Regions from separate parts of the Bacillus sp. GB_SG_008 genome, predicted to be linked through region 1. Evidence: riboswitches for the same ligand, from Rfam matches in the RefSeq annotation. Region 1 holds a riboswitch; each other region holds the start of a gene.

Region 1 (11,110 bases):
TTCAAGAATGCTCATTCCTTCTAACGGGCTACTTGCAGTTGCACAGCGCTTACGTGCAATACGTCCCGCTTCAAAACCTAACCGACCTGCATGAATACTCAGCTTCATTGCCTCTGCCATTTTCACAGGATCTTTCGCTCCAGAAACAGCCGTATTCAGTAAAACACCATCTGCACCTAATTCCATCGCAAACGCTGCGTCAGCTGGACTACCGATACCAGCATCAACAATAACTGGAACAGTTGCTTGCTCAATAATAAAGCTTAAATTCAATGGATTTACAATACCAAGACCAGAACCAATTGGTGATGCTCCTGGCATAACTGCATGGACACCTAATTCTTGTAATTTACGTGCTAACACAACATCATCAGACGTATACGGCAGAACAATAAACCCTTCTTTTAATAGCATTTCGGATGCTTTTAACGTTTCAACTGGATCTGGCAATAACGTTTTATCATCACCGATCACTTCTACTTTAATCATGTCACATAATCCTGATGCTTTTGCTAGTTTCGCAATGCGCACTGCTTCTTCTGCTGTTTTTGCTCCTGCTGTATTTGGAAGAAGTGTATACTTTGTTACGTCAATTTTTTCTAGTAAGTTTGGTTGCTCTGCATCAAAAATATCCATACGACGCACCGCAAACGTTAAAATTTCTGCTTCTGATACTTCAATTGCTTTCTTTTGTACATCAAAATCGGAAAATTTCCCTGTTCCTAATAACAATCTAGAATTAAAAGTAAATGGCCCAATATTTAACATAATCAACCGCCTCCTACGAATGTTACAATTTCAATTTGATCTCCATCAAAAACAGATGTATCTTGATGATCATCTTTTTGTAAAATGTCTTGATTGCGTTCTACAACAACAATTTTTGTCTCTAATCCTAAATGAGCAAGCAAATCAGCTACCGTCTTAACCTCACTTGGTACCTCTACTTGTCTACCATTAATTTTTAAGTTCAAGCTTTCATCTCCTTACTAAATAGATTGTGAAAGCAATGAATCTAATAAACGATTATCTTGCTTTCCTTCTATAAGATCAGCCATATATTGGCCTGAAATTGGACTTAATAAAATTCCATTTCGATAATGGCCAGTACAAGCATATAACCCGTTAATTTCTTCATGCATACCAATATACGGCATACTATGATTCGATTGCGGACGTAATCCTGCCCATGCACTTTCCCATTCTGCTTCTTTTAATGCTGGAAGGATACTATAAGCACGCTCTAATATAGAAGTAATACTTTCTGGACGCACAGCTTTGTTATATGTATGAGGTTTCATTGTCGCCCCAATGACATAGCGTCCACCGCGTTTTGGTGCAATATAAAATCGCTCCTGAAAAATAGGGGTTTGTAGCAGTGGCTTACGACTGCGCACCGCAACAACTTCACCTTTAACAGGGTATGTGCCCCACTCACTATGAAAATATTCTAGTAGTTTTGTACTCCATGAACCTCCGGCAATTACTACTTTTTCACATGAGATTGTTCCTTCTGTTGTAAATAATCCTGTTACTTGATTATCCTTAATTTGAATATCAAACACTTCAGTTTCTTCATATATATCCGTTCCAGATATCGCAGCAGAGTGAGCAAATGCTTTTGTCAACTCAGGTGCAATCACATGGCCATCTTTTGGATGATATACGGCTCCAATAATAGAAGAGGATAAACATGGTTCCTTTTCACGCAGTTCTTCACCTGAGATAAAATGTGATTCTTCTCCTGTTTGTTGCTGCCATTTCATGATATGGAGAAGCCGTACGCTCTCTTCTTCACTTTGAGCAATACGGTAAATTCCTTTTTCTTCATATCCTATATCAATTCCGGTTTTATCACGCAATACACTTGCAAGCTTTGGAAACATCGCGCGGCTTTGCCTACCTAATTCAAACAGCGGATCATATTCATCCCATTCCGCCTGTACACCTAGTAATCCGGCCGCTGCTTTAGAAGCTTCAGAAGCAATCTTTTGTTTTTCAATGATGGCAACTTTATAGCCTCTTTCAGCAAGAAAATGTGCAACTGAACTTCCGATTACACCGCCGCCAACGATGGCAACATCATATATTTTTTTCATGATTCCTCGCCCACTTTCGTATCGTTTCCTTATATAATTTCGCTTGCTTATTCGGTTTTACTGCACTTAAAATTCCGGACATAATTGCAATACCAGTAGCCCCGGTATCAAGTACTTCTGCTGTATTATTAGGAGTAATCCCTCCAATAGCAGTAATTGGGATTGTTAAATGTTTTGCCATTTCTGTAATTTCTTCTAATCCTCTTGGCGGAACTCCTTTTTTGGAGTTTGTTTGAAACAAATGCCCGTACATAAGAGAATCCGCACCGCTTTTAAAAGCAACAATCGCTTCTTCAAGTGAATGAACAGAATAACCAACATGTAAATAAGAAAATTTTTCTTTGACAGATCTCATATCAGCGCTGCGATAGCCAAGCTGTACACGTCTAATATTTAATAAAATTGCAATATCAATCCGATCATTGATTACAAGCTTAGAAGAGGGAAAGCCCTTATTTAAGAGCTTTTCCACACCTTCATATAACTCTTTCGTACTTTTCTCCCGCTCACGAATGTGCAAATAATCTATTTCACTTTCAATCTCAGTTGCTATATTTGCTAACTCTTCAAACGGCATACGACCATTTGATATGACGTGAAGCTCATCTTTCATATAAATTCGCCTACTTTAAAATGTTCTCAAACAACTCATTTGCAGGAACAATTTCTTTTGCCATCCCTTTTTCTTTCAACCACTTATTTTGTTTTTCCCATGAATCTGCTGTATCTGATAAAAATGGTTCATCTTTCGTTTCCATTTTATCTAATAAAATGTTCATACTTTCTTTTTCAACTTCTGGAATAAGAGGGAAATTTTCTTTTTCTTGATGGTCTAATAAAATGTTTAATGCTTCATCTGGATTTTGCTTCATAAATTCGTAACCTTTTTTCGCCCCGCGTAAAAAAGCTTGCAATGTTTCTTTATCTTTCTTCAATGTTTTATCGCCTGTTACAAATACAAGTTCATGATAATTCGGTACACCGTAATCTGCTGGGTTAAAATATGCTGGGTCAAAACCTTCGTGGCGCAGTACTGGTACTTCATGGTTAATATATGCGCCTGTTACAGCATCTACTTTTTTCGTAGTAAGAGCCGGTACTAAATCAAAGCCAACATCAACTACTTTTACGTTATTTGGATTTCCACCATCTTCTTTAACCATCGTTTTTAAATACTCTTCACTTAACGGTGTTCCTGAATATCCAACTGTTTTTCCTTCCAAATCTTTTGGAGAAGAAATGCCAGCTGATTTTAACGATACGACATGGTTTAAAGGTGAGCGAACAACTGCTCCGATAGACTTCACTGGAATATTTTCATTCGCTCTAGCAATAACAACATCAGGCTGATAATATAATCCGACCGTTACCTTTCCTGCCGCTGCTAACGTTAATGGATCAGTTGGATTTGAAGGGAATTTAATATTTACCTTGATACCTTCTTCTTTAAAATATCCTTTTTCAATTGCTGCATAAATAAAGCTATGCACTGCATTTGGATACCAATCGAGCATTACAGTTACTTCTTTTTCACCTTTTTTCTTTTTTTCACTTTTTTCCTTTTCTGATGCCGAATTGCTAGAACACCCAGCAATCATCGCAATTAATAATGTAAACACAAAAATGCGTTTTAATAATTTCATGCATGCTTCCTCCAACTAATAAACTTCTTCTCTAATATAGAAACAAGTAATACAAAGAAAATAGCAAGTAATGACAATAAAACAATTGGTGCAAACACACCCGCACCATCCATTTGTGTCATCATTCGTTTACTAAAATACCCTAGTCCCGCTTGCGCTCCAAGCCATTCTCCAATTGCTGCCCCGATAACACTGAACGGCAGGGCCACCTTCAAAGCAGAGAAAAAGTATGGAAGTGCGGATGGTAATTTCAATTTTAAGAAAACATCCTTTTTTGTTGCACCATATGTAATCAAAAGCTCTTCCCATTCCTTTTTCGTACTGCGAAGGCCATCATACGTATTCACTGCAATTGGAAAGAACGTAATGAGTACTGTGACAACAACTTTACTCCAAATAGAATAGCCAAACCATAAAACAAATAATGGTGCCAAAGCTGTAATTGGAATCGTTTGTGAAGCAACTAGTAGTGGATAAAATGCTTTCTCAGCAAATGAGCTCATACTCATCACCATTGCTAAACCAACACCTAATACAATGGAAATGACAATACCGATAACTGTAACAGAAAGCGTTGCTGGTAAATGTACCGTAAGCAATATATCCCGTAACTCCCACATTTTTTGAACAATGGCACTTGGGGATGGTAAAATGTACATTTCATCGAGAATCCGTGCTCCTACTTCCCAAACAATAAGAAAAATAGCAGTAACAATAAAAGCTGGAACATAATCTACAATTCTTTTCATACAAGTACCTGCCTTTGTAACAGCCCAATGAGTTCATCTTTTAATGCCAGCATTTCTGGACGATGTAAATCCTTTCGAGATCGTTCTTGTCCAAGAGGTACGATCCGTTCCGTCAATGATGTAATGGGCTGCTCTGTTACGATAAAAATACGATTGGAAAGATAAAGCGCTTCATCAACATCATGTGTAATAAATAAAATTGTTTTTCGCCAATGTTTCCATTGTTCAAACAGCCATTCTTGCAGAGATGCTTTCGTCAATGCATCAAGTGCACTAAATGGTTCATCTAATAGTAAAAGATCTCCGCCAGTTAACAACGTACGAATAAAAGAGACGCGTTGCCGCATTCCGCCTGATAAATCTTTTGGTTGTTTATTTTCATACCCTTGCAGTCCAAACTGCTCCAACAATTCTTGTGCTTTCATTTGTGCTTCTTTTTTCTTCACACCTTGGCATTCAAGAGGCAAAGCTGCGTTTTCAATAATTGTTCGCCACGGGAGTAACATATCTTTTTGTGGCATATAACCGACAGGGTGATCGGTTGCTCCTATCACATCAATAGTGCCCTCACTTGCTTTTTCGAGTCCCGTAATGAGCCGAAACAATGTGCTTTTCCCGCAGCCACTTGGTCCAATAATACTAACGAATTCCCCTTCTTGTACTGTAGTATCAAGATTCGTTATAATCTGCTTCTCATCATAATGAAAGGAAACGTTATGAAACTGTAGTATGTTCTTGCTCCTCAAAACCCCACATCTCCTTACGATATGCCATATCCCAGAATAAATATTCAAAACGACTGGAATATAAGAAGATTTCTTCTAAACGATTTAGTTCTTCTTCTGCTTTTCCAATTGCAATTTCATTAAATAAATCAATTAACCATACACAAAGATTTCCGTATTCTTCAGAGCTATACCCTTGAATCCACTCACCAAAAAATTCATGGTTGCGTGCTCCTGGAATATCATTCAAACGCTTTCCAATCTCCCAATAACTCCACATACACGGAAGCAACGCTGCAATTAACTCAGCAAGTGTACCGTTTTGTGATACAGACATCATATAGTTTGTATATGCTAGATTCATTGCAGACGGCTTTGCTAATTCCATTTCTTCAACAGAAATTCCTAAACGCTTTGCATATTGTTTATGAATCGTCATTTCTCCATTTAAAATCCCATCGATTTGTTCAGCAAACTTCGCCATTACTTTTGGATTTGTTGCTTTTACAACACCAATTGCATATAATTTTGCGTAATCTAACAAATACAAATAATCTTGAACAATATAATATTGAAATCTATCTTTCTCTAACGTTCCATCTCCCATCCCTGTTACAAATGGATGATTATGACTCTTTTCCCAAACAGGCTGCACCTTTTCAAATAACCTTTCACAAAATGTCATCTAAATTTCCCCTTCCTATATATATGTATCCAAATAAAAAACCACCTCTATATAAGAAGTGGTTACAGCAAACAAAAGAAAACTTCATTTGTTGTTTCCACTTCCCTACGCTAGTATCACCTAGATCAGGTTATAAGGGTTAAGGTTTCTACCTCTCTCAGCTTACAAGCACCCCTAGTGGTGTTCTATAAAATTTTCAATAAAAAATCCCCGTTTCTATACGCAAAGAAACGGGGACGTTATGTATATCGTCCAAATTGCTTCCCTACGCTAGCATCATCTAGATCAGGTTCAAGGGTCAAAGACTATATGTCTTACTCTCAGCTAGCAACACTAGCCCCCCTAGCATTATATTCATTTAACATAGTCAGTATACCATCGCCATATCTCATCGGCAACTCTTTTGAGTTATAAAGTCAAATTTCCATTGACGGTAATTTTAACCAAAAAATGGTTAGTTAAGTCACTCTATGTCTTACGGGAGTTTTTCATCTTAAAGCCTCTCCCTAAAATATCAACGCTTTGAGCGAGATAAAATATCATTCTATGTATTTTGTAAGTTCAAAAAACGCAAACTTCTTCTATCTATTTCCATAATAGTGATAAATCTGCTATCCTTTTATTATGGGACTTTATAGTATAGGAAAATGTTCATTTATTTTTAATACTACATTTCTATGCGCACAAATCAAGTTTAATATTGTTATATTATAATTTTGAATATAACAATTTATTACATAAGGAGGCCTATAATTATATGAATATGAAAGCCGCAGCAATGACAGCAGCTACTGTAGCAGTTGCTTCTTTACTCCCGTCTATGACAGATTCCACTGTACAAACTGTAGAAGCGCAGCAAAAACCAAAAACGAAAATTGGTTATGTAAAAACGAATACATTACAAGTATATAATAGTCCTAAAACAACAGATTCCGTTATTGAAAACATTGTACGTGACACTCCCGTTACAATTCTTGAAACAACAGAAGAATGGTATAAAATTCAAACTCAAAATAAAACTGGCTATGTAAAAAAAGAAGCAATTTCTTTAACAAAACCAAGCAATAGTAAGCAGCAATATATCGTTAATTCAGACGCATTAAACGTTCGCTCTGAACCAAATACGCAATCTGAAATTATTGATGTATTACCAAATGGGAAATTTGTTACTGTCCAAGAAGAAGAAAATGGATGGTATAAAATTATACATAACGGAACAAATGGCTATGTAAAGAAAGAGTTTTTATCTAACGGAACTCAGCCGTTAGTAAAAGGAGTTACGGTACAAGGCGGAAGCTCTTATTATGTTGCTACTCCAGCATTAAAAGTACGCAGCGGTGCAGGAACAAATACGGCTGTTATTGGTTCTTTAAAGAATGGAACACAAGTACAAGTCGTTGGAAAGGTTGGCACATGGTATAAAATTCGCTACGGATCAGGATATGGCTATGTTGGACAACAATATATATTGCAAGGACAACAACAGCAACAGCAGCAACAAGCTAAACCATCTATTCCAGCTGTATTTAAATATCCAGTTCAAGGGAACGTGAGCTCAACATTTGATGTACGTTGGGGACAGATGCACTATGGCATAGACTTTGCGGCAACAGGGGATATTCCAATTCAAGCTTCTGCACCTGGCACTGTTGTTAAGTCGTACTATTCTACAAGCTATGGAAATGTTGTATTTGTTGCCCATCATATAAATGGGAATTTATATACAACTGTATATGCTCACATGAAAAATCGTGCAGTTAAAGTGGGCGATAACGTAGCAACGGGCCAATTGCTCGGTTATATGGGAAATACAGGACATTCCACTGGTCAACACTTACATTTTGAATTACATAACGGGGAATGGAATTTTGAAAAAACAAATGCAGTAAATCCGCTTCCTTTCCTAGTTAGGTGATGTAAGATGACACGCAATATCCCATTAATTATTGAGTATTTAGCATTTTTCGGTCTCATTTGTTGCTTATTAATTTACAACACAAACATTGTATTTTTAAGCATCGCTATTACGTTCGTTGCTTGTGAAGTGCTGATGGAAGTATTCAAAATTCGTTTAAAACGCCATATTTCACACATATATACTGCACTGTTCATTATAAGTTCTTTACTAACAAACATTATTTATAATGGCCTAAATGCCGCCGCAATTTTCCCTGTATTCTTTATGACTATTCTTCTTATAGTATCTCAATATATATATGTCCCAGAACATCGTAAACATCAATATCAAGAAACATAGAAAGAGGGAAAATGGTGCAACGCTTATCCAAAGCTAGTCTAACAAAATCGTTTTTAGACTTATATGAAAGAATGAATGAATTTTTTGGTATTAAAGAAAATAAAAATGGCCAATTCCTTTTATATGGCATGATTTCTCTCATAATAATTTCTTTTTTTATTTACTATTAAATAAGGATTCCACATAAAGTGGAATCCTTATTTGTATTCTACGCTATTTCTTTTTATTTACTAGACAAAGTATGCTTTCTCAAAGAAATGAACTTTATGTAACCATTAGTTGGAAAAGCATCAAATTAGTGGAAAACTCACTTTATCCGCACGCATATTTTTCATAAATAAAACTTAAGTTATATTTATTTTCTAAGTTCATACGCTGTTCATCGCTACACCAGTAAAATAAAATATCATGTATTGAAGCATAGCGCTTATTCTTTAAAAATTGCTTAATAAAGGAAGGAAAACAATTTGGTAATTGTATAAATATATAATCACGTAGTAGTTCCTCTTTATACCCTATTCCTTTACATATATACATGAGTTCTTCACAATAATATGCATGTTGTGGAACTTGAATCATCTCGAAAAATGGAACATATGATAATAATTTTCCAATAAAATGCTCATATTTTTTCATAAATTCAAATGACATATATTCCATTATTTCTTTTATAACAAATAAATAATCATCAACATGAGTTGTCTTTAATGGATTAAGATGATCTGATATTTGTGCAATCACCGCATGTTGGCATGCTACAACAGCTCGGCTTGGTTCATAATATGTTAAGAAATCAGTGCATTTTCTATATTTTTTCAATAAATCTAGTGTGTATAAATCATAAATATATGTATTACAATATACTGCTAAACCCATTAGGTTTTCATCTAATTTCTCTCTTGATAATGTCTTTGCTTGTTTACAAAGATATAGAAACATAAATTCCAACATTTCTTTATGCGACAAAAGTGCCTTATACTTTTCAATACACTCTACATTAAATTTAATTCTTTCCCAAATAAAGTAATCATTGCTGTCTAACTCAGCAACTTTTTGTTTTATAATTAAATAATTCCAAGCAACTACTTGTGTAAACACATCCCATGATTCATAATCTAGAGATGTTTGTACGAACTCCTCTAATCCTTCATCAACCATAAAACGATAAGCTTGTTGATACCATCCCACTTCTTGACATAAACGAACAATTCGAACTAAAGTTGGCATTTCATCTTTATGAAACTTTGGTAAATTATGTATTTTTTTCATTCCATATAAAATAAAAGGAATTAAATTTTCTTTCTTATAAAATTCTTTTTCTTTCCAAGCCAGAATAGTTCGTTCTTTTCCTTCTCCTTTTGGACGCTTTGGTATAAGCAAAGAGAGTAAATCCGCAAAATTTTCCGGCTTTTCATACGCATCCGTAACCAAATTCCAATTAGGTTCAGTTTGCATAATCGTCATATAATTCCCCCCCGTTTTCTATATGTATGATCAAATACTTTCATGTTAATAAACCCATTATTATATTAATAATAATATTATTATATTCAAAATAATATATAAGACTTTGTATTTATTAGTATACCATTTTTTTCATATGATACTAGTTGTTAACAATAATTTCAAAAGTAATTTACATAAAGCGAAACTTCCATCAGTGGAGGTTTTCTTCATCTCCTACCTATCTTCTTCGCTTTTTCTAAATCTTGAGGTAGGGGTCTTACTGCCCGCAAATAGCGGGATAAAGTATAACTTTAATCCGTGAGGGCTTTATCCCCCACGGATTATTAGTGAAACCAATCGGGGACATGCTAGCAGTTTACCCCTTATATAATTTGCTTTCTGCTAAATTTTGAGATGGGAGTATTACTGCCCGCGAATAGCGAGATAAAGACTAGCATAAAATATTCTATTCTTTACTTTGTATCCTCTGATATTTCACTTAAGGCAACACCCGCCTGATCATCTGCATATTTAGTTGTTGCTAAATCACCAAGTGATAACATTCCCACAATTTGTCCATGTTCAATTACCGGCAATCTTCTGATTTGGTAACGTGCCATTAACTCTGTCGCTTTTTCAACAGAGTCATCAGGAGACACTGAAACAATTTGTGTTGTCATAACATTTGTAATTTGATTAGAACCTGGATGCTTTTCTGCAATCCCTCTCACAACTAAATCACGATCTGTTACAAGACCAATAACTTGGTCATTCTCTACAACAGGAATCATTCCTATATCTTCTTCTTTCATTTTCACAGCTGCTTCATATACATTATCTAGCGGCGTACAATGTACAATATTCGTGCTCATCAATTCCCGAACGGTTGTCATAAATACCCTCCTTTACACACTTTAGCCTTTCCAATTCTCCTCATTTAAATTCGCGCTTCCTAGAAAGATAAATACAATAAGATACGCTCATTTCTATAAAAACAAAGGAAATTGCTCTTTGCCAACCTCGGAGAATTTTCTAAACAGCACCGGCTAAGGTCACAATTAGACTTTTAGTCACTAGCCATAGAACAAACTAAATGGGGTATTCTTAAATATGACGATCCATCTAAGATCATTAGGATTGACGAGAGAAAATATTAATTTTATTCATCAGTTTAGCTAAAATAGTCAATTGATGAAATATAATGCACTATATTCTTTCCTAATTATATAAAATAATACAAAATCCTTCATTATTTACAATAAAAAATGAAATATTTCATAACATATTAAAAATAAACTTACTGTCAAAATGAGCTATGGGTATTTATATCATCCAGCTACCTTCTTTGACTCCTTTGAGCCTTAAGGTAAATCTGGGAGTAGTAGGATAAACATATTTATATATTTATAAGGAGATTATTAATCAAAGATGTAGAAGGCATAATATATAATATTATTTTTTTCAAATAAAAAAGAGTCAGCACCATGCTGACTCTTTTTGAAGTGA
Region 2 (11,110 bases), on a different contig from region 1:
AAATGGACGTATGCGGTTGGTAGTTTCTTAATTGCTTTCTTATTCGGCGTTACATTCGCTAACCTGTACTACGGACTACAAATTGGTAAACATGGCTATGAAGGAAACTTACTTAGCTTATTACATCCTTACGGTATTTTAGGCGGTCTCTTCTTCACTGCAATCTTTGTCGTATCCGGTGCACTTTGGGTTATGATTAAAACGACTGGTGAAGTATCAGATCGTGCTTATAAAATTGCCAAACCATTTTCGATGGCAGCAGCAACCATTTTAGCTATCTTCTACGTCGCAACGGCAAACCTTACAAACTTATTCCAAAACTTTACGGAATACCCTGTACTGTTTATCATCCCGTTACTTGCGATGTTAATGAGTGTCATCACAATCATTACGGTTTTCAAACGTAAAATTGGTTTAGCGTTCACATTTGTTTGCTTAACAATCGCCATGTTTATGGCAACTGGTTTTGCTGGCATGTTCCCAAGAATGTTGCCATCTCGCATTAACGATGCATACAGCACAACATTATTCCAAGCAGCAGGCAGTGAATTAAACTTAAAAATTATGTTCTTTGTTGCAATAGTCATGGTACCAATTGTTATTAGCTATCAATTATGGAGCTACACAATCTTTAAAGAGAAAATTCATAAAGACTCTGCAAAGGGATACCATTAAAATGAAAAAGAAGCCTATTAGCAGGCTTCTTTTTTATTTTAATATTGATATTCATTAAAAAAAAAATAGAGAACTCTTCCTATAAGTAAGTAGTTCAGTTTTTGTGGAGAAACAGTAGAAATATCATACCAATTATCCTCTTTCTAAATGACAATTAATGTTAATTTATACTAATGAATATGTTAACATTTATTTAAAATGAAGATTTTTCGGGGGTGCAAAAACTGGATATTAAAACTCGAACAATTATAACTCTCGTAGGTAGTTTCCTATTATTTGCTTTTGGCACATTTAGAATAATTATAGAGTCACTATCATCAACATCCTTGTTCGTAGCGTATATATTTGCTATCACTGGTTTTATTGGCATAATAGCTAATGGTTCAAAACTGAGAAAAATAAGGTAAGAAAAGAATGACTTTTTTCAAAGGAGATGATACTACCTTGAAAGATAATTTCATAACACTCTTACATTTGATTTCAAATCTTGAAATAGATGGCCGGTTTATTTTAGGGGTAGATGGGTTAAGTCGTTCTGGCAAAACAACACTTGTGAAAAAACTTAGCGAGGCTGTAAAAGAAAAGAATCTCCCTATCTATGTCTTTCATATTGATGACCACATTGTTGAGCGTAAAAAGCGTTACAATACCGGCCATGAAGAATGGTATGAATATTATTATTTACAGTGGGACATTACTTGGTTACGTGATCATTTTTTCGATAAACTCAGATTTTCGAACGATCTTATTCTTCCTTTTTATGACAATGAATCCGATACACAGAGTATTAAGAGCATTAAACTTCCTAATACCTGTGTAATCGTAATAGAAGGTGTTTTTCTTCAACGTAAAGAATGGAGAAGTTTCTATGATTATGTAGTGTATTTAGACTGCCCGCGAAATAAGAGATTTCTTCGTGAAAATGAACATACGCAACAAAACATTTCCAAGTTTCAAAATAGATATTGGAAAGCTGAAGAATTTTATGTAAACACAGAATCTCCTACAAAACTTGCCGATTTAGTTTTACAGGGATAATATTAAACTACTAAGAAATATGAAAAAAAAGCATGGATCATTTCTCCATGCTTTTTATATGTTATCTAGGAATCTCTGTACTACTTATTCACCACATGCTTCATATCAGGGCTACAAGCATTGGACTGACATGATTTATTAATGGAGCACGCTGCACATTTTCCTTTTTTACTTCTCTTTACAAAGTTAATTAACGTATATGCTGCATATCCAAAAATGACAGCTCCAATTAAAATATTAACTACCATTATGCAAACATCTCCTTCTAGAATCCCATCATAGATCCAACTTGGTATACGATTAGTGTTAATACATACGCAACAATAAGCGGATAAACAACAGAGAAAATAGTCCACTTAACTGATCCTGTTTCACGGCGAATTACCGCAACTGTTGCTAAACATGGTACATATAATAAGATAAAGAACATAAATGCATATGCTGATAATGCTGTAAAATGAGCTCCGATTATGTTTCCTAATACATCTTCTTTCACAGAATAAATAATCGCCATTGCGGAAACAACAACTTCTTTTGCTAAAAATCCTGTTAATAGTGCTGCAGCTGCTTGCCATGTTCCAAAGCCAAGCGGTGCTAGAATTGGAGCCAAGACGCCGCCAATCATCGCTAGGAAACTATCTCCCATATCTACACCGAATCCAGATGGACCAGCATAGTTTAATAACCAAATGACAACCGAACCGCCAAAGATAAATGTACCTGCTTTACGTACAAACCCTTTTCCTTTTTCCCACGTACTGCGCCATAACGTTTTTACTTGCGGCACACGATAAGGCGGAAGTTCAATTACAAAAATTGATTTTTCTTCTTTTAAAACCGTAATAGACATAATCTTTGTAACGACTAGCGCAAGTATAATACCAATGATATATAAAGAGAACACAACGATTGCTTGACTATGCGGGAAAAAGACCCCAGCAAATAATGCATATACAGGTAGGCGTGCTGAACACGACATAAATGGCGTCACTAAAATCGTAAGTAACCTCTCTTTATCCTGCTCAATCGTTCTTGCGGCCATAATGCCTGGTACGTTACAACCAAAACCAATGATCATTGGAATAAATGCTTTTCCATTTAGTCCAAAAAACTCCATAATACGATCCATTACAACGGCAATACGCGCCATATATCCAGAGTCTTCCAACAATGAAATAAAGAAGAACAATACAAAAATTTGCGGAACGAATACTATAACTCCACCGACACCAGCAATCACGCCATCTGTAATAAGCGCTCGAATAAACTCAGATGCCCCCATATTAGTTAGAGCTGTCGTTACCCAATCTGTAAACGGACCGCCGACAAATGCATCAAGTTGATCAGATAGAGGTGTCCCAATCCACGTAAATGTAACCTGAAAAATGAAATACATGATTCCTAAAAAAATCGGAAGTCCCCAAATTTTATGTGTAATTAATTTATCAATTCGTTCAGAAAAAGGAATGCTTCCTTCTTTTTCATGACGAATGACACTTGTTTTCAACTTTTCAATATACGCTGCACGTACTCCGTACATATGCTGCTCCAGCGTTACATCCAGTTCTACTTCTAATGCAGAGCGAATTGCTACAAGTTCCTTATAAATAGGCAATTGATTTAATTCTTGTTCTACTACTTCATTATTGCTTAAAAATTGAAGTGCAAGCCATCTTGTATGCTCATAATTCGCTTGTTGCAATTTATCCATAACTTGCTGAATTCCTGCATCTACCGTTTCACCATAAGAAAGAATAAATGGCTTCTGTTCTACGCGATCACTTTCGTGAAGAGAAGTTAACAATTCCTCGCAGCCTTTTCCGCTCCTCGCAATAACCGGAATAACTGTTACACCTAGCATTTCAGCCAGTTTCTTCACATCAATGATAATTCCACGCTGCCTGGCAACATCTATCATGTTTAAACCAATTGAGATCGGCTTACCAAATTCTAATAATTGCAAAGTTAAATGCATATTACGCTCGAATTGAGAGGCGTCTACAATGTTTAACATATGATGAAATTCGTCAGTTAATAGGAATTGTGTAACAACCCCTTCATCACGTGACACAGGGTTTAAATCATATACACCTGGTAAATCTATTAAAGTTCCCTTCTTATCTTTTAACTTACCAATCTTTTTTTCTACAGTTACTCCGCTCCAGTTCCCCACATATTCATAAGAACCAGTAAGCGCATTAAATAATGATGTTTTCCCCGTATTTGGATTCCCCAGTAAAGCAACCTTATTCACGCTAATTCCACCTTTATCATTTTCGCATCACAATGGCGAATAGAAATTAATTGCCCGCGGCATTCTAATGTACACGGACCATTAAACATTGCCTTTTGTTTTACACAAAGTTCGCAGCCTTCAGCAAATCCAAATGAAGCTAAACGACGTTTTAATAATTTATCAAGAGATTGTAAATCTTTCACACGTACTTTTTCATCTATATTCATATCAACTAAGTTCATAACTTCTCCCCCTTGGAAGATAACGATAATTATTATCAATATCAATCATATCATGAATTTTTGAAAAAAAACTATACAATATGATGTGAATTTATTAATATTTTTGTACAATTTCAGCATTTTTACGTTACGAAACAAAGTTATGTACGATTCATTTGTCATTCTTATCCATTTTCGTTACAATAAAAGTAACAATCTAAGAATCTCGTTGTCACAGGGGGAGCCGCGTCGCTGAGAGGGAACACATCGTTCCGACCCTTTGAACCTGTTAGTTAATGCTAACGCAGGAATTGTGCAAACGTATATACATAAATAGTTATTTGTAACTTGTATATTTCAATATCCCCCTATGATAGTGATTCTTTTTTTGTAACTTGGATGTAGGGGGAGCTATAAATGCGCAACACAAATTTACAATCGATGATAGAGGCAGCGATTCTCGCAGCATTTGCGTTAGTCATCGATATTTTACCACTATCTATTAAACTTCCAACGAGCGGTTCTATCTCATTTGCTATGATTCCAATTTTTATTATTGCTTACCGCTGGGGATTTAAAACAAGTTTCTTAAGTGGTCTCATTTGGGGATTACTACAAATTGTCGTAGGAGATGCCTACATTTTAACGCCAATACAAGCGTTTATTGAATACTTCATTGCATTTGCCTTTATCGGTTTTGCTGGATTATTTCATACACCAATCCAACAAGCACTTGCCAATAGACAAAGAACAAAAGCAATTACGTATATCATTATCGCTACATTTATTGGCAGCCTAGCTCGTTACTTCTGGCACTTTATTGCCGGTGTTATTTTCTTTGGACAATACGCACCAAAAGGACAATCTGCTGTTTTATATTCCTTCATCGTAAATGGCAGCGCAATGATTGGTTCTTTCGCATTATGTGCCATTTTACTTGTCATTTTATTTACAACAGCACCACGCTTATTTACAAGCGTGAATATGAATTATACAAACAAAAAAAAGATTGCTTAAATAGCAATCTTTTTTTGTGCCTCAGTTTCCCATGTTACTTTCCTAATGTGAATCTATGTGTCTTACCATTTCAGGAGTTTGAGAATGGAGTGTGTCTATCTCTCTCGGCTGCTCTCGTTTATTTTTACCGTTATGCTTATGAATCCAAGATTTCATCTCATTCCATAAAACAACTCTACGCATATCATACCCTATGTGCTGCTTCTTTATATTCTCTTTATAGCTATCATTCCATTTGTGCCACACAACTTTATCATGTGAATCTACCCATACTTCTTGTCGATCAACTACAGTTTTACAGCCTTCATTATTAGCTAGCATAATCATATCATTCTCTAATAATAAAGATAGAGCCGCCGAGTGCCTCTCCATTCCCCTACTCCTTTCTTTTTTAGTGCCTGCCTTTTTTCCCTAAAATGTATGTGCCTTACACATATGTAGTGTATACAAAAAAATCAGTACAAACTATCGATTTACCTTACAAAAAACCTTACAATTTTGTAAGGTTTTAATTGTAAATATTAATATATAAATATATAAACGCTATTACATAAAAATAATATTGCGTGCTTTCATTAATAGTACTCTCCTGTAAAAAATTTAAAGCATCTGTACATACAATCGAGTGCATATCCTGGTTGCTTTTACCCGTTCTTTCGTCTTGATGAAAACTCCCGCCACTTATATCCTGCGGATCTTGAAGTGGGGGTTTCTCGTGTATCACCTTCAAGAGATGCTTAACACAAGTGGAGTTGACACAGCTGCCTGATAGCACAACCCCTCTATTCCATCGGCAAATGCCTTTGGAACTGCTTTTTTTAAGATGTTATAGGCACCATTCACATCTGCGTTCAGTAGTTTGTTCTCCTTCGTACGATACAAGCCGCGTTTGATCCGTTTCCCACTGAATACAGGGATGTCTTCCTCACCGTAAGTCGTGATCGCATCATTGTCTAGAAAGGATGCCTTGCTTGTATACGATTCTTCCACTATTTGTACAGTAATACCTTTTCGTTTTGCTTTATAGGCGATCATTTCAATGAGTAGATTATGCGGGATATGGCAGAACGATTGATTCTGTCGTTTCCCCATATCACTGTTTTGTTTCCATGCTGTATTTTTCCCAATCACAATCATAGAAATCTCCTGTTGAATCGCCAACTGAACAATGTGGTGACTCATTTTATGGAAGAGGTCTTTTATCTTGAGAAACCGTTTCTCATGAAGCCTCTCTAAACGGTTTGATGTGTGTGGGCCTTCTTTTGCTTCTTTTCCATGACGAAGAATACCCAGTAAGCGAGCCTTTTGTTTGTTGTAGTATTGATTAATGCTTTTGATGACATTGCCCTTTACTAACACAGGAGTAGCCCCTGTATTCGTTATGATAGTTGCAATGTTATTAATCCCTAAATCAATACTAATATAACGGTTATTGTCTACATGCTCAGGCAATGGCTTAGATTGTTCTGTCACAATTTCCACCTTAAACTTCCCATAAGCAGGAGAAACACGTACCTCTTTCAAAATTTCGATATATCCGAACAATTTACCGATATTTAATTTTATGCTTGTTTTTGGAAAACGAATGTATTTCTCTTGAAGTTTACATACGTGATTCGTGAAAACAATTTCTTTCATAGATGATTTAATGTATTTGGGAATGCGAGGTCTGCCAGTAAAAGTGGAAGGATGTTTCTGATATGCTTTCATAGAAGCGAAGAATGATTTCCAGTTTTGATATAACTTCTTCATAACCGCTTGATTCGTTTGTGCTGGCAAGTTCATATAATCTTGTTGTTTCATCGTTTTAAACAAACAATCTAGAAAGTTATACGATAAGAAGGATTTCTCCTTTGTAGGGAATGCAAACAAATTACATTTGATTTCTTTTTGTTCTTTTGCGGGTTTTTCTTTCTCCCTTTGTACGCGTTTTCGATACGCACGAAGTTGATTTTCATTCATGATTTCAATATGTGCTTGTAATGTATGAAGAACTTCTTGTTGAAGTGGCTGTAAAGTTTTCTCTGTACATAAAGTCGTATACACTTGGCGAATGTAGAAGTTTGTTGTATTGTAGAGATTTTTTGCGTTTTGACACATTTCTAGGAAGTAGGAGTGTAACTTATGACCTTTCTTGATCCAAATTTGATAGGTTACATATTCTTTTTCTTTCGTCATGATTTTCACCTCCTTCTTTCCTTCATGATACTACAAAACAGCCAGAAAGAACATACATTCGTAATGTCGCGAAAATATTTTTACAAATGCGATGGCAATTCATCTCCCCCTAAAACTAGGCTATGCCCTGCACGTTTTGAAGATGGAGTTTTCTTGCCAATTTTTCGATAAAAATAAAATCATATGACTCTCCTTTTCTATTCAGTTCATTTAATCAATGGAAAGTCTATCACTTTTCTGCGTATAAAAAAAGTAGCACTTCTACTTTAAAGAAAATGCTACTTAAATAAGTAAATGACACATTTACTTTACCTTATTTAAATATCGATAGATGGTCGCTTCTGATGCTTTTAAATGTTTAGCAACTTCACTTACGCCGCCTTTAAGTAAAAATACCCCTTTATCATTAAGTTTTTTTATCCCTTCCATTTTTTCATCAGGAGACATTCTCTCAGGCGAAACTTCGTACTCTATTGAACTACCCCCACCTACCGCTTCGCGCTTGATGTGGGGGTCTTCTCGCCAGATATGATAAAACTCCTGTAATAAAGGAAAAATCGAATATTAAAAATGATAAAATAAGATGTCGTTCTCTTATTATCAAACGATTAAAAGACTTAATCTTTATAGTGAGAGAGTGCTAAGTTTTGAGTTCATCAAAGGCACTATCTTTTAAGAAATCAACCTCTGAGGAGGAAAAGGATGGATACTCCCCAAAAAAATAAGTGGTTTGCACTTGCAGTATTAATTTTAGGCGGAGGAGCAATTTTTAAACTTCCATTTTTAAAAGATGCTTTTTATATTCCTATGATGGATTATTTTCACTTATCTCATACCCAAATAGGGGTAATCTTATCTGTTTATGGGATTATTCAAGCATTTGGTTATATCGCATCAGTGTATATAGTAGACAGGTTTTCTAAGAAGAAAATCATACCTTTTAGCTTAATTGGTGTTGGATTATCAGGATTATATTTAACAACATTTCCTGGTTATTATGGTGTTTTAACCGTTTGGATTATTTTCGCTTTATTTGCAGAGACTGCTTATTGGCCTGCTTTAATTAAAGCTGTACGGTTATTAGGAGATAAGGACGAACAAGGTAGAGTGTTTGGATTCCTTGAAGCAGGAAGAGGAGTGGTTGATACTATTGTTGCTTTTTCTGCCCTTGCAATTTTTAGTTGGTTAGGATCAGGAGCAGCTGGCTTTAGAGGTGCAATTATCTTCCTTGCAGCAACAGCAATTGTTATTGGTATCATTTCTTATTTCTTGGTAGAAGATGACATAATTAAAGATACAGACGAACATGGTAACAAAATTAACAAAAATAAAGCTGCACTAGAAGGTGCTTTACAAGCAGTAAAGATGCCTGAAGTATGGGCAGTATCATTCACTATATTCTCTGTGTATTCCGTCTATATAGGTTTAACATATTTTATTCCTTTTTTAAAAGTGATCTATGGTATGCCTGTTGCACTAGTAGGTGCTTATGGAATTATTAATCAATACGCTTTAAAAATGCTTGGAGGTCCACTAGGAGGATTCTTAGCTGATAAAAAATTCAAGTCTCCATCTAAATATTTAAGAGTTGCTTTTATAGCCGCAATTATTGGGATGACTATTTTTATCTTCTTACCTCATGAGACGATGAATGTATATGTTGGAATGATCTTTACACTTAGTTTTGGCACGATTATTTTTACTCAAAGAGCAGTATTTTTTGCTCCTATTGATGAGGTGGGAATTCCAAGAGAAATCAGTGGTGCATCTGTTTCCATCGCTTGCTTAATAGGATATGCACCTTCGATGTTTGCATTTTCTCTATATGGAAGCATGTTAGATAGAACACCTGGAATGGACGGTTATAAGCATGTATTTTTAACAATGATTGCTTTTTCCGTACTTGGTTTGATTATTAGCAGCTATTTAGTCCGAATTGTTAAGAAGAAAAATGAGTTAAATTCAATTTCAAATGAAGCATGAGATTTATAACAAAAAGATAAGAAAGGTGAGGATATTATGAAAATTGGATTAGAAACAGAAAGCTATCATTTATCATTTTTAATAGCCTGTAAAGCAGTCTTAAGGCTGCTTTACAGATTATAGAGAAGTCCTTTTTTCTATATAATCATTTTATCCCGCATTAACGGGCAGTAATACTCCCACCTCAAAATTCGGTGAAAGCAAAGAAGTTAGGTGGGAGATAAACTGCCCGTAAAAGCCCGATTGGTTCAACTAATAATCAGTGGGGGATGAAGAACCCCCCCACTGATTAAAGTTTCACTTTATTTCTTTGCTACTAACTTCCTTTCCCTAATCTACAATATCCCCCCCTTAATTTTCTATATTTTTATTTAAAAGTAAATCCTCCTTCTCTTTTTTGACTTTTTTGTATGAATCCTTTACAGTCAAACTGTTCATAAGTTTTACAATGTAGGAGGATCAGCATGGAAATCCAAATAAAAGACACTTTAATCTCACAAGAACAGCTGCAAGAAAAAGTAAAAGAGCTTGCACTGCAAATCGAACGTGATTTTGAAGGAGAAGAAATTTTTGTTATTGCTGTACTAAAAGGTTCTTTCGTATTCGCAGCAGATTTAATTCGTCACATTAAAAACGATGTAACAATCGACTTTATCTCTGCATCTAGCTATGGAAACCAAACAACAACAACTGGAAAAGTAAAATTATTAAAAGATATCGATGTAAATATTACAGGTAAAAATGTAATTGTCGTAGAAGACATTATTGATTCTGGTTTAACACTTCACTTCTTAAAAGACCACTTCTTAATGCATAAACCAAAAGCGTTAAAATTCTGTACGCTTCTTGATAAACCAGAACGCCGTAAAGTTGATTTAACAGCTGAATACGTTGGCTTTGTCATTCCAGATGAATTCATCGTCGGCTATGGCATTGACTGCGCTGAAAAATATCGTAACTTACCATATATTGCTTCTGTTGCAACAGATAAATAATACGATATCAGCTTTTTTTACATATATCGGCCATTCGCCAATATACGACATGCATACGTAGTAAAAAAAGTAGCTATGGCTTATACCAATAGCTACTTTTCTACTACTCCTCACTTACAATCTTAAAATAAGAACGCACCGTTAAGAAGTAATAGCCAATATAAATCACACTATATACTCCAATGCTCATTAATAATGGAATTAAAATTTCAAATGGCAATAAATTAGCCAATCCTTTTAGCGCAAATAAGCTATGCAAAATTCCAATGACTAATGGAATCGCAAAAATAAAGCGAATTTGTTTTGCGATTGCTTTCTTCATCTCTTGCTTCGTTACCCCAATTTTACGAAGAACAACATATCGATCACGGTCTGCATTTGCTTCTGTTAATTGTTTAAAGTAAATGATAGAACCTGTTGCAAGTAAGAATACCATTCCTAAGAAAGTACTGATGAACATCATCAGACCAGTTGCTTCCATTCCGCCTTTAAATCCTGTATAGAAATCTCTAAATGACGGTGCAGGCTCAGGCTCTCTCGGCATAATCTTTGTTAATTTTTCCGTTAATGCCTTACTATTCTTCTCATTTTTCACATTAATATTTTTAACAACTCTCGTTCCATTTACCTTTTTCGCTTGCTCGTATACGTCGTCTGGAACAACAACAACTAATTCTCCTAAGTTCGTAACATTACGACCTTCAACACCTTTAATTGTTAATGCCTTCGTTTCATTTCCAAGAGGAAATACCGCTTTATTTCCTGTA
Region 3 (11,110 bases), on a different contig from region 1:
CATGAATTCCTTTAATATAGAAGCGATTCTCGTGATTTTCGCTAGAAGGATTTTTTCTATTACATATACAATGTATGCGCTGTCACTAAATTGTTACAAGTTTCACAAAGTGGCTATATTACAATCCTCTCTCCTGTACTATAATCATGTATGGAATAGGAGATGATAACAATGACACAAAATGCCCCTGAGTTTAAAGTACTACAAAGCATTGCCTTTCTAGCTGTTGTTTTGCAAAGTTCATTACTATATACAATGAATCAAGGAAATTTAGCGATTGAGCAGTCTATTATTATCGGCATGCTATTTAATCTAGCAAAATTTTCTGCTCCGGCATTTATTTTTATTGTCGGCTTTCATCTTATTAGTCAATATACAAAACAAATGTTATATACACAGTACATTTATGAAAAAACAACAAACTTACTTGCGCCATATTTCTTTTGGTCCATTGTCTACTTATTTACGGCGAAACAGATACCATCACTATGGGAAATTATTCGTAGCCTTCTACTCGGAACAGCAGCACCTCATCTTTGGTATGTTGTTATGATGTTTCAAATTCATTTATTGTTCCCGCTTCTTTGTCTCGTCTTTCATTGGTTTCATAAACGTAGCCATAACAAGAAAGATGTATATCGGTACACATTTGCCTTTGCTCTTATTTATTTTCTATTAATGTGGTTCTCTTCCCACTATATTTTTAACGGAGAGAAATTAACAAAATTCACTACATTGCATTATACAGATCGCTCTTTCTTATTCTATTCCTTCTACTTTGTTATGGGAGGAATTGCAGCAGTTGCTCTGCGTGCTTGGCGTATATTTGTGTTTAAACACATACCGCTTTTTACAGCTTTATTTTTCGCTTTATTTCTATTCATTAATTATCAACTCTTTAATTTTTACGGCGCAAATACGATTCGACTTACAGTTGTAACGTACTTAAAACCATCTATGTTTGTATACATCGTCTGTGAAATTATAATTTTATATGCGTTATCTGTAACAATTGCACAGTATCGTACTCTCTTATATAAAGGGCTTCGATTTATCGGGAATTTTACGTACGGGGCTTATTTAGCACACTTTTTCTTTTTAAATATAAGTGTCAAACTATTGTCTTTCTTTGCATTGCCAGCTAACTCTATTCTTTATAGCATATGCTTATTTAGCTGCACAGCAATTTTATCTTTAGGAACAATCATTGTGTTTAGCTATATTCCGTTTCATAAATGGATTACAGGTCCGACTCCTTCACTTTCTTTGCAGCGACCATTTTAAGCACTAAAAGATAAGGGTGGATTGTTATTTTCTATCTACTCTACTTGATAGATTCATTTCTTCTGTTCAATTATTGACTTTTGAGAATCAATCCAAAGCATTATAAATGAAAGCCATCTTAATAGGAGATTTTAAGATGGTTTTTATTTATCCCGTATTAACGAGCAGTAAGACCCCCACCTCAAGATTCAGAGAAAGCAAAGAAGATAGGTGGGGGATAACTGCCAGTAAAAGCCCGATTGGTTCAACTAACCATCATAATAAAAAAGCAATCTTTTCAGATTGCCTTCTTCACTAATATGAGATTCAGTTATCCAATCACTATGAATGGATATTTACACACTTTCTTTCGCTGGTCGATATAGTGCTTGTACGAGACGATCATATTCACGTCGCGTAATTTCCTTATTGTATAACTTCAACAATAAATCTTTATGCTCTTTCGAAAATGCCATCTTTTTAATGACTTCTGGATACATGAAAACTTTCCCTCCGTTTCATGAAAACGACTAAATCCAGTGCACATCCGCATTTTTCCCTTACAGTTTGTAAAGAAATCCCACAAACAGAACTTGCGTTCGCATAAAGCATTATAAAATATTTTCCCTCAAAGCACAATTCTAAAATAAAAATTTTTATTTTCAGAAGATTTCAACATTATAATATCATAATCTCTCCTAAAGTACATATATATTTTTTGTCACTTTTTTGAATAAAATTTCCATACCAGTAAGAAAATAATGGCAAAAACGAAGAGGAGTAGAAACATGGATACTGTTACACTATCGCGCGCTTTCTTTGGATCGTCGTTAGCCTTCCATATTATTTTTGCAACACTTGGAATCGGACTTTCCTTAATGATTTTTATAAGTGAAGTGTTATATCACTGGAAGAAGGACTCCGATTACTCTGTGATGGCAAAAAGATGGACGAAAGCATTTGCGATTCTTCTTGGTGTTGCCATTCCAACAGGAACAATTGTAGGCGTCCAAATTTCCTTGCTTTGGCCTGGCTTTGCGAAAATTGTTGGACAAGTCATTTCCGTTCCATTTCAAATTGAAATTTTCGCCTTCTTCCTAGAAGCATTGTTCATGTCCATTTACGTTTATGCTGCAGACAAATTACCACCATTCATGCGATTAATATCGCTCTTTTTTGTTATGCTCGGCGCGACTGCATCCGCTGTACTCATTACATCAGCAAATACGTGGATGAATACACCAGCCGGATTTTCAATGGCACCGGACGGCTCTGTCTATAACGTCAATCCTTGGAAAGCCTTTTTTAATCCAAGCTTTTTCACAAGCTCCGTTCATGTTGTCATTACCGCCTATGCAACAGGAGCTGCTGTCATTGCTTCTATCGCTGGCTTTAAATTATTAAAACGAAATAAAAGTGCACGGGAGATTGCTTATCATAAAAAAGGATTGTACTTAGGTCTTATGGTCACATTCATTACAGGCGCGATTATGTGGGTTTCTGGACATGAATCTGCGATTGGACTTCATGAGCACTCACCAGAGAAACTGGCAGCAGCAGAAGCATTATTTCATACACAGTCACATGCACCACTAGCCGTTGGAGGCGTTCTCGATCCAGAAACACACGAATTAAAATACGCCATTGAATTCCCAAACATGTTAAGTATGTTAGTTGGTTTTTCTCCAAATACGGTTGTAAAAGGATTAAATGAATTTTCACCAGACACGTGGCCTCCTTTTTACACCCATTTATTCTTTGACTTAATGGTTGGAGCAGCTACATTTTCATTCGCTGTCGCTGCAATTGCACTTGGATATTGGTACTTCATTTACCGAAAAAAAGGCGGGCAATTGCCAAAATGGCTGCTAGGGGCAATCGCTGCGGGCGGTCCGATTATGCTTCTCGGCATTGAATGTGGCTGGATTTTCAGCTGTAGCGGACGGCAGCCTTGGACGATTTACGGTTTTCAACGTACAACAGATGCTGCAACGCGCGCCGACTTTGTTGGGCCATTATTTGTCGTATTTGTCGTACTTTACATTGCACTTGGCATCTTAACTGTCTTCGTATTACGAACATTCTTTAGGCGCCATCCATTGAAGCAAGACTTACAACCGAACGGAGGGGACTCACATGCCTGAAGCAAGCATTGCTATTATCATTCTCTGGGCTGTCGTCTTTGTATACAGTATTTTAGGTTCAATTGATTTTGGGGCCGGCTTTTGGGGGATGGTGTATGCAAAGCATCCAACACTTGCCGGAAAACTTGCTAATCGCTATTTGTCCCCAACATGGGAAGTTACAAATACATTTCTAGTCTTTGTCGTTGTTGCGTTTCTCGGCTTCTTTCCAAAAGCTGCATTTACACTCGCAACCGCAATGTTTTTACCTGTTACCTTAATTCTCATACTCGTTACAATTCGTAGTACTTTTATGGTGTTTTCTTATTCCTTGCCAAAGTATGAGCGTATAATGCGCATTATTTCGGGCATTACCGGTCTATTAATTCCAGCTCTCTTAATTACAGTTCTTCCTGTAACAGAAGGAGCCTTCATTACCACTACTGGTGGCAAAGAAACATTATTATATGGAAAGTTATTATCAAGTCCAGTCGTATACTGGTACATGCTCTTTGGTTTAACATCAGAACTCTTTTTATCAGCGCTCTTTCTCGCTGATTTTGCTAGAGAACAAGGATCCGAAGATACATATCGTGTCTACCGGAGAAACGCCATCGTGCTCGGTCCTGCAACGCTTGTCACCGCCATCGTCGCACTTGTCGTAATGGAGCCAGAAACACATTGGCTCATGGAAGGATTAATTAAACAATTCAAATGGTTTACAATCTCGATCATCTTTTTTATCATTGGCTATTCCTCCCTTTGGTGGACAAACCAAAAACATGAAACACTCGGCTGGCCGCGCATTGCTGTTCTTTCTGTCGTTGCCCAGTATGGATTTGCAAGCTACGCTTACGGCGTTGCACACCTTCCATATATTATTTATCCAGAAGTGACTGTGTTCACAAGTTTTACAACGAAAGAAACGTTTTATGCGCTGCTCATTCTCTATGCAGTCGGTATCGCAATACTATTACCAGGCTTCATCTTCTTCTGGAACTTATTCTTGAAAGATCGAACTTTTTTAAAATAAAGTGAAACTTCCTATCGTGAGACGCTTTTCCTCACGATAGATTAGTTGAACCAATCGGGCTCTTACGGCTGGTTTGCTCCCCTTCTTGTAGTTACTTCTTACCAGCCGTTTGAGCGGGGTAAAGTGAAACTTTCCTCAACGAATGGTTTTCTCGTTGAGGATTAGTTGAACCAATCGGGCTCTTACGGCTGGTTTGCTCTTCTTCCTGCGTTCACTTCTTACCAGCCGTTTGAGCGGGGTAAAGTGAAACTTCCTTCTGGGAACGTTTTTTCCAGAAGGTTAGTTGAACCAATCAGGCTCTTACAGACAGTATTACAAATACCCATACTGATAACAAAATTCTTAGTCAAACATCATCTACCACGAAATAAGTAGCATATTTTCATCCACGTCTACCTACCAAAAGAAAACTAGGTAGATGCCTGTAATAACCTTTCTATTATAAATACCTAATAGGCACATACTGGATATGTGCCTATTTTCATTTAGAATTCCCTATATACTAGGTCTTTTCCTCAAAGTACCAAACGCACATATTTACAATAGTTAGTGTAATACCCCATACCTTCTTTTAAGAATATGAATATGATTAAATATAAGGTCGTGGACAAGTAGAAATATTCTTGTTCAAACTAAAGAATCAAGAAGGGCAGGCTAGCTATGGGTATTGAAATTTGGATTACACTTTTTGTTTTTGTCATCACCATGGTCGTTATATTTTGGCGGCCAGGAGGAATAAACGAAGCATGGCCAGCTGCAATTGGAGCGGGGATTATCATTATTACCGGTCTTGTAACACGCAGCAACATTGCCGATATTATTAGTAAAATCGGCGGCGCCTCTATCACCATCATCGCGACAATCGTTATGGCCGTTATATTAGAAAGTTTTGGTTTCTTCCACTGGGCAGCAGCCCGGCTCGCGAACTTAGCAAAAGGTTCCGGGCACCGTCTATATTGGTACATTCAATTACTCTGTTTTCTCATGACGCTATTATTTAATAACGATGGCAGTATTTTAATTACCACACCAATTTTAATTCTGCTTTTGAAAAACCTTCAATTAAAACCACAACAACAAATTCCATATTTATTAAGCGGTGCATTAATTGCAACTGCTTCTAGTGCTCCAATTGGCGTTAGTAATATTGTAAATTTAATCGCATTAAACATCGTTCATATGACACTCTATATGCATACAGCAATGATGTTCGTACCTGCAACGTTAGGGCTTATCTTTATGTCATGGCTCATGTACCTAGTTGTGAAAAAGAAATTACCGGAAAAACTACCAACATCCGCTTATGACATTGAAGAAGTCTTTTTCACAAAACACTTTCACCCATTAAAGGGGAAAGATTCTGTTGATACAAAAAGCAAACGCACAAAATTTATGTTAAAAGTGTTACTGTTTGTCTTCCTTATGCGTTGTCTTCTTTTCGTTGCCTCATTCTTTGCGATTCCGATTGAAATTGTTGCCGTAATTGGCTCTCTCGTTCTACTCATCTGGAGATGGTATTATTTACGAACAAATCCAGTCGATATATTAAAAAAGACACCGTGGCACATTCTCATATTTGCTTTTTCCATGTACGTCATTATTTACGGGCTTCATAACGCTGGATTAACAGCTTGGCTTGTACAAGTATGTGAGCCAATCGTAAATCAAAGTTTATTACATGCAAGCTTTATGATGGGTGGACTCGTTTCAATTCTATCCAACTTCTTTAATAACCATCCGGCCTTAATGATTGGAACCATTACTTTAACGGAAATGGGATTAGATCCTGTTACCCTCAAAACAATCTACCTCGCAAACATCATTGGTAGCGATATGGGATCATTATTACTACCAATTGGTACACTTGCTTCCCTTATTTGGATGTATATCTTGAAACAAAATAAAATCAAAGTAAAATGGAAAGATTACTTGAGTGTCTCCTTAATTGTCATTCCACTCACAACAATCGTAACACTCTTCCTCCTATACTACTGGGTGCAGCTCGTTTTTGCCCATTAATGCGGGATAAAACACCTTATAGGGACCCTCCAAAATATATACGGAAGGTTCCTATTTCTATTAATACTAACGCTCCGTAAATCGGTGACAGAGATAAGGCGGAATCCCCGCCTCGGGAAGAATAAAAGCCAAGATAAAATAAGCAAGCAACATGCATGATGTAATCATAAAGAAAAACGATAATTTCGGGTACCACTTCTTCGCAAATGAATATACAGAAAGGCCAAAACTACTAAACACAAGAAATAACGTGCTGACAGCTGTTATGATAATATCCATTTGTTTCTCATAATTCGGTGACAATAAAAAAACGAATGTAACAACAAAAAGAATCTGTAATATAAATGCAGTAGCAGGAACAATTTTCTGTTTCATTTTTACCCCTCTGATTTCCCTTGCTTTTTATGTAAAGTATAACAAAATCCCCCTGCTCTCGCTCAGCAGGGGGACTATCATCTATATTAGGTTAGGGTACACATGATCATAGATTAAGAGGTGTTCAGAAAGATGCTTTCTAATTATTGATATAATTGACTGCCTGTTTCTTTAAACTCTTCTGCTTTTTCTTTCATACCTTTTGAGATTGCTTCTGTCGTTTCTAAATCATTATCCTTTGCATACTCACGAATATCATGCGAAATTCTCATACTGCAAAACTTCGGACCACACATTGAGCAGAAATGCGCTGTCTTTGCTCCTTCTGCCGGTAATGTTTCATCGTGATATTCCATTGCGCGCTCAGGGTCTAATGATAAATTAAATTGATCACGCCAGCGGAATTCAAAACGCGCTTTAGAAAGAGCGTCATCACGCTGATGTGCTGTTTTATGACCTTTTGCAAGGTCAGCAGCATGCGCGGCAATTTTGTACGTAATAACCCCTTCACGAACATCATCTTTGTTTGGTAAGCCAAGATGTTCTTTTGGTGTTACATAGCAAAGCATTGCTGTACCGAACCAACCAATCATCGCTGCTCCAATCGCAGAAGTAATATGGTCATAACCCGGTGCAATGTCTGTCGTTAACGGTCCGAGCGTATAGAACGGTGCACCATGACAAATGTCGAGTTCTTTATCCATATTCTCTTTAATCAAATGCATCGGTACATGTCCTGGGCCTTCAATCATCACTTGTACATCATGCTTCCAAGCAATTTGCGTAAGTTCTCCTAATGTTTCCAGCTCAGAAAATTGAGCTTCGTCGTTTGCATCCGCAATTGAACCAGGGCGTAATCCATCTCCAAGAGAGAAGGAAACATCGTACTTCTTCATAATTTCACAAATCTCTTCAAAATGTGTATATAAGAAGTTTTCTTGATGGTGATATAAACACCACTGGGCCATAATCGAACCACCGCGTGATACAATTCCTGTTACACGCTTTGCTGTAAGCGGAATGTAACGAAGCAGTACACCAGCATGAATTGTAAAGTAATCTACTCCTTGCTCTGCTTGTTCAATTAGCGTATCACGGTATACTTCCCACGTTAAATCTTCCGCGATCCCATTTACTTTTTCAAGCGCTTGGTAAATCGGCACTGTTCCAACTGGTACAGGCGCATTACGAATAATCCATTCACGCGTCGTATGAATGTTTTTCCCAGTAGAAAGATCCATAATTGTATCTGCGCCCCAACGTGTTGCCCATGTCATCTTCTCTACTTCTTCTGCAATCGACGATGATACAGCTGAGTTCCCGATATTCGCATTTACTTTCACATGGAAGTTACGCCCGATAATCATTGGTTCTGCTTCCGGATGATTAATATTTGCCGGTAAAATGGCACGACCTTCAGCAATTTCCTTACGTACAAATTCTGGTTCCACGCCTTCACGAATCGCCACATATTCCATCTCTGCTGTGATAATACCTTTACGCGCATAATGCATTTGCGTAACATTTTCCCCAGTTTTTGCGCGAAGCGGATTACGTCCCATTTGCGGGAATACAGGCGTATGTTTAGCTGCTACTTTTACACCATCATCTTCCGGTTTCACTTCACGACCTTCATACTCTTCTACATCTCCACGTTCCACAATCCAGCAGCGGCGCGGCGTTGGAATCCCCTTTTCTAATTCCACTTTGTAATCCGGATCAGTATAAGGACCACTCGTATCATACACACGAATAGATGGATTTGTTACACCGTTTGTATCGCTTTGTGCAATCTCGCGCATCGGTACTTTCATATCTTCACGCGTACCCTCTACATATACCTTCTTACTTCCCGGTAAACTTGACTTCAACTCAATTTGCTCAGCTGAAACAGATTGTTTCATAAATGTGTTTCCTCCCCTGTGTCTTAGCGAAGTAACCTCCGCTTTTCTTTAGATTCAGTTTCGCCGCCTAGACCCTTGCGTCTAAACAGTTGGCTCCACTTTTCTTATGACCAGGATGAGAACTAGCGGCTAGTATATGCTCAAATAAAAAAGCCAGGTCCATAATAAAGAATAGGACCTGGCAACATAAGGCATTGTTATGTAAAGCCGTTAACTTCCCTCCGCTGGTACGAACCAGATCAGGTCCAAAGGGTTAAGAAGCTTCAACACGCTTCCCTCTCAGCCCAGCTCTTGGGCACCCCTAGTTTATCACTGATTAAATTTTCACTACGCTCTTATCATACATCATTGTCAAAAAAATGCAAAGGTATTTATATTATTTTTTTCCTTATTCAAAAAATGGGTATTTCACTCAGTACAAGCCGAATCCGCACTTCATACATATAGAATATAAGCCAGTGCAGGACGTATGTCTTATGTAAACTTTTCACGATAAGAACAGGGGTGAAAGAGTTGATAAACCTACAATCTACAATAACCATACTCGCTTTTCTCGGAACCACGCTCATCATCTTTTGGCGTCCCAAAGGGATGAATGAAGCAATTCCAGCAACAGTTGGTGCAGTAATTGTCATTTTAAGCGGTACAGTTTCTCTTACCGACTTGGGTGATATTAGCTCAAAAATTATTGGCGCCGCCATAACAATTATGGCTACCATTGTTATGGCAATCGTATTAGAGAGTTTCGGCTTTTTTTATTGGTGCGCCGTTCAACTTGCTAAAAAAGCAAAAAGCTCTGGTATTCGCCTCTTTTGGTATACAAATCTTCTTTGTTTTCTCATGACATTATTCTTCAATAACGATGGTAGCATCTTAATTACAACTCCCATTTTACTGCTTTTGTTACACCATTTGCGACTCACACATGATCAAAAAATACCTTACTTACTAAGTGGTGCACTCATCGCCACTGCCTCAAGCGCGCCGATTGGTGTAAGCAATATTGTGAATTTAATCGCCTTGAGAATTATTGATATGGACTTATACATGCACACAGCCATGATGTTTGTTCCCGCTACGTTAGGTCTCCTTTTTATGTCGTTTCTGTTATTCCTTGTGTTTCGGAAAAAAATCCCTAAAAAACTCCCGGTCTTGTCGACATACTTAGATGAAAATTTCGTTAAAAAATCCTTTCACCCACTGCAACCACGTCCCGCAATTGATGAAAATCGTAAGCGAACAAGGTTTATGCTTGGAATTCTATTATTTGTTTTATGCGTTCGTATCAGCTTATTTATCGCATCTTTCTTTCAGTTTTCTATCGCCATTGTAGCAGTCATTGGCTCCGTTATTTTACTCGGGTGGAGATGGTACAAACTGCGCCTTCCACCTCATGATATGATTAAAAAAACACCTTGGTATGTCTTAATTTTCGCATTTTCTATGTACGTGATTGTGTATGGACTTAATAACATCGGCTTAACCAACCTGCTCATCACTACATTTCAGCCAATCATCACTGGTAGTTTATTTCATGCCACTTTTGTTATGGGGGGCCTAGTCTCTATCCTCTCTAACATTTTTAATAACCATCCTGCCTTAATGATTGGCACAATTGAACTCACCGAAATGGGACTAGATCCTATTACATTGAAAACCATTTATCTTGCAAACATCATCGGTAGTGACATGGGCTCATTATTACTCCCGATTGGTACATTAGCAAGCTTAATGTGGATGTATATTGTGAAAAAAGGAAAAGTAACTATCGGTTGGGATACCTATATAAAAACTACACTTCTTGTCATTCCGCCAACCGTCATTTTTACACTGCTATGTTTATATTATTGGGTTAAATTAATCTTCACATCTTAAAACATCTCCCTCCTTCCACTATGTTAGAAGGAGGAGATTATGTAATTACGAGAAAGGTGATTATTATGCTTCATTTACAAAAATATATTAATCAGCCCATACAAGTGACATTGTCAAGGGAAATTATTCCATTTGAAGGAATTATGATTGATAAAGGCTCGGATATTATTGTATTGTATGATGGAGAAAAATACATGTATATCTCTAGTTTACACATTCAACATTTAACCCCAAGCATCGATTCTTCATTACTTGATAACCTAGCAATTCCAGAATCTTTACTACCGCCAGACATAATATCAAGTGAATCCACTATTTCACTGCGAAAAACATTGCAAGTGGCAAAAGGACAATTTATTGAACTTGCGCTATCACATGAACACTTCTTACATGGATATGTTACCCATATTATGAATGACTATTTTATCTTCCTCTCACCTGTCTATCAAATGTTATACATCCCCTTTCATCACGTAAAATATATCGTTCCGTATAAGGAAGCAGAAACGCCTTACGGA

The links. Region 1 has a riboswitch for thiamine pyrophosphate ahead of tenA (thiaminase II). Riboswitches for the same ligand answer to the same signal wherever they lie in the genome.
Region 2: it holds a riboswitch for thiamine pyrophosphate, as region 1 does, so the genes downstream of both, thiT (energy-coupled thiamine transporter ThiT) here and tenA (thiaminase II) in region 1, are expected to answer to the same signal.
Region 3: it holds a riboswitch for thiamine pyrophosphate, as region 1 does, so the genes downstream of both, thiC (phosphomethylpyrimidine synthase ThiC) here and tenA (thiaminase II) in region 1, are expected to answer to the same signal.

The regions. Positions count from the first base shown of each region.
Region 1 covers NZ_JBPZSK010000011.1:108,135-119,244, forward strand. Annotated here, with positions in the region: gene ACTDJC_RS20670 (thiazole biosynthesis adenylyltransferase ThiF) at 1-5, opposite strand, end outside; gene ACTDJC_RS20675 (thiazole synthase) at 1-768, opposite strand, end outside; gene thiS (sulfur carrier protein ThiS) at 771-974, opposite strand; gene thiO (glycine oxidase ThiO) at 990-2,099, opposite strand; gene tenI (thiazole tautomerase TenI) at 2,083-2,712, opposite strand; gene ACTDJC_RS20695 (ABC transporter substrate-binding protein) at 2,723-3,742, opposite strand; gene ACTDJC_RS20700 (ABC transporter permease) at 3,739-4,491, opposite strand; gene ACTDJC_RS20705 (ABC transporter ATP-binding protein) at 4,488-5,237, opposite strand; gene tenA (thiaminase II) at 5,206-5,901, opposite strand; TPP riboswitch at 5,987-6,087, opposite strand; TPP riboswitch at 6,147-6,255, opposite strand; gene ACTDJC_RS20715 (SH3 domain-containing protein) at 6,659-7,816, shown strand; gene ACTDJC_RS20720 (hypothetical protein) at 7,823-8,158, shown strand; gene ACTDJC_RS20725 (DUF3965 domain-containing protein) at 8,471-9,622, opposite strand; gene ACTDJC_RS20730 (CBS domain-containing protein) at 10,078-10,497, opposite strand; tRNA gene ACTDJC_RS20735 (tRNA-Glu) at 11,108-11,110, opposite strand, start outside.
Region 2 covers NZ_JBPZSK010000010.1:54,103-65,212, reverse strand. Annotated here, with positions in the region: gene cydB (cytochrome d ubiquinol oxidase subunit II) at 1-675, shown strand, start outside; gene ACTDJC_RS20000 (kinase) at 1,120-1,713, shown strand; gene ACTDJC_RS19995 (FeoB-associated Cys-rich membrane protein) at 1,794-1,961, opposite strand; gene feoB (ferrous iron transport protein B) at 1,979-3,967, opposite strand; gene ACTDJC_RS19985 (FeoA family protein) at 3,964-4,191, opposite strand; TPP riboswitch at 4,398-4,499, shown strand; gene thiT (energy-coupled thiamine transporter ThiT) at 4,588-5,187, shown strand; gene ACTDJC_RS19975 (hypothetical protein) at 5,230-5,559, opposite strand; gene ACTDJC_RS19970 (RNA-guided endonuclease InsQ/TnpB family protein) at 5,914-7,365, opposite strand; gene ACTDJC_RS19965 (helix-turn-helix domain-containing protein) at 7,669-7,839, opposite strand; gene ACTDJC_RS19960 (MFS transporter) at 8,068-9,348, shown strand; gene hpt (hypoxanthine phosphoribosyltransferase) at 9,813-10,343, shown strand; gene ACTDJC_RS19950 (FtsX-like permease family protein) at 10,447-11,110, opposite strand, start outside.
Region 3 covers NZ_JBPZSK010000002.1:259,394-270,503, reverse strand. Annotated here, with positions in the region: gene ACTDJC_RS06320 (acyltransferase) at 172-1,284, shown strand; gene ACTDJC_RS06315 (hypothetical protein) at 1,620-1,763, opposite strand; gene ACTDJC_RS06310 (cytochrome ubiquinol oxidase subunit I) at 2,052-3,407, shown strand; gene ACTDJC_RS06305 (cytochrome d ubiquinol oxidase subunit II) at 3,400-4,419, shown strand; gene ACTDJC_RS06300 (arsenic transporter) at 5,080-6,438, shown strand; gene ACTDJC_RS06295 (hypothetical protein) at 6,505-6,813, opposite strand; gene thiC (phosphomethylpyrimidine synthase ThiC) at 6,957-8,717, opposite strand; TPP riboswitch at 8,917-9,030, opposite strand; gene ACTDJC_RS06285 (arsenic transporter) at 9,234-10,592, shown strand; gene ACTDJC_RS06280 (DUF2642 domain-containing protein) at 10,658-11,110, shown strand, end outside.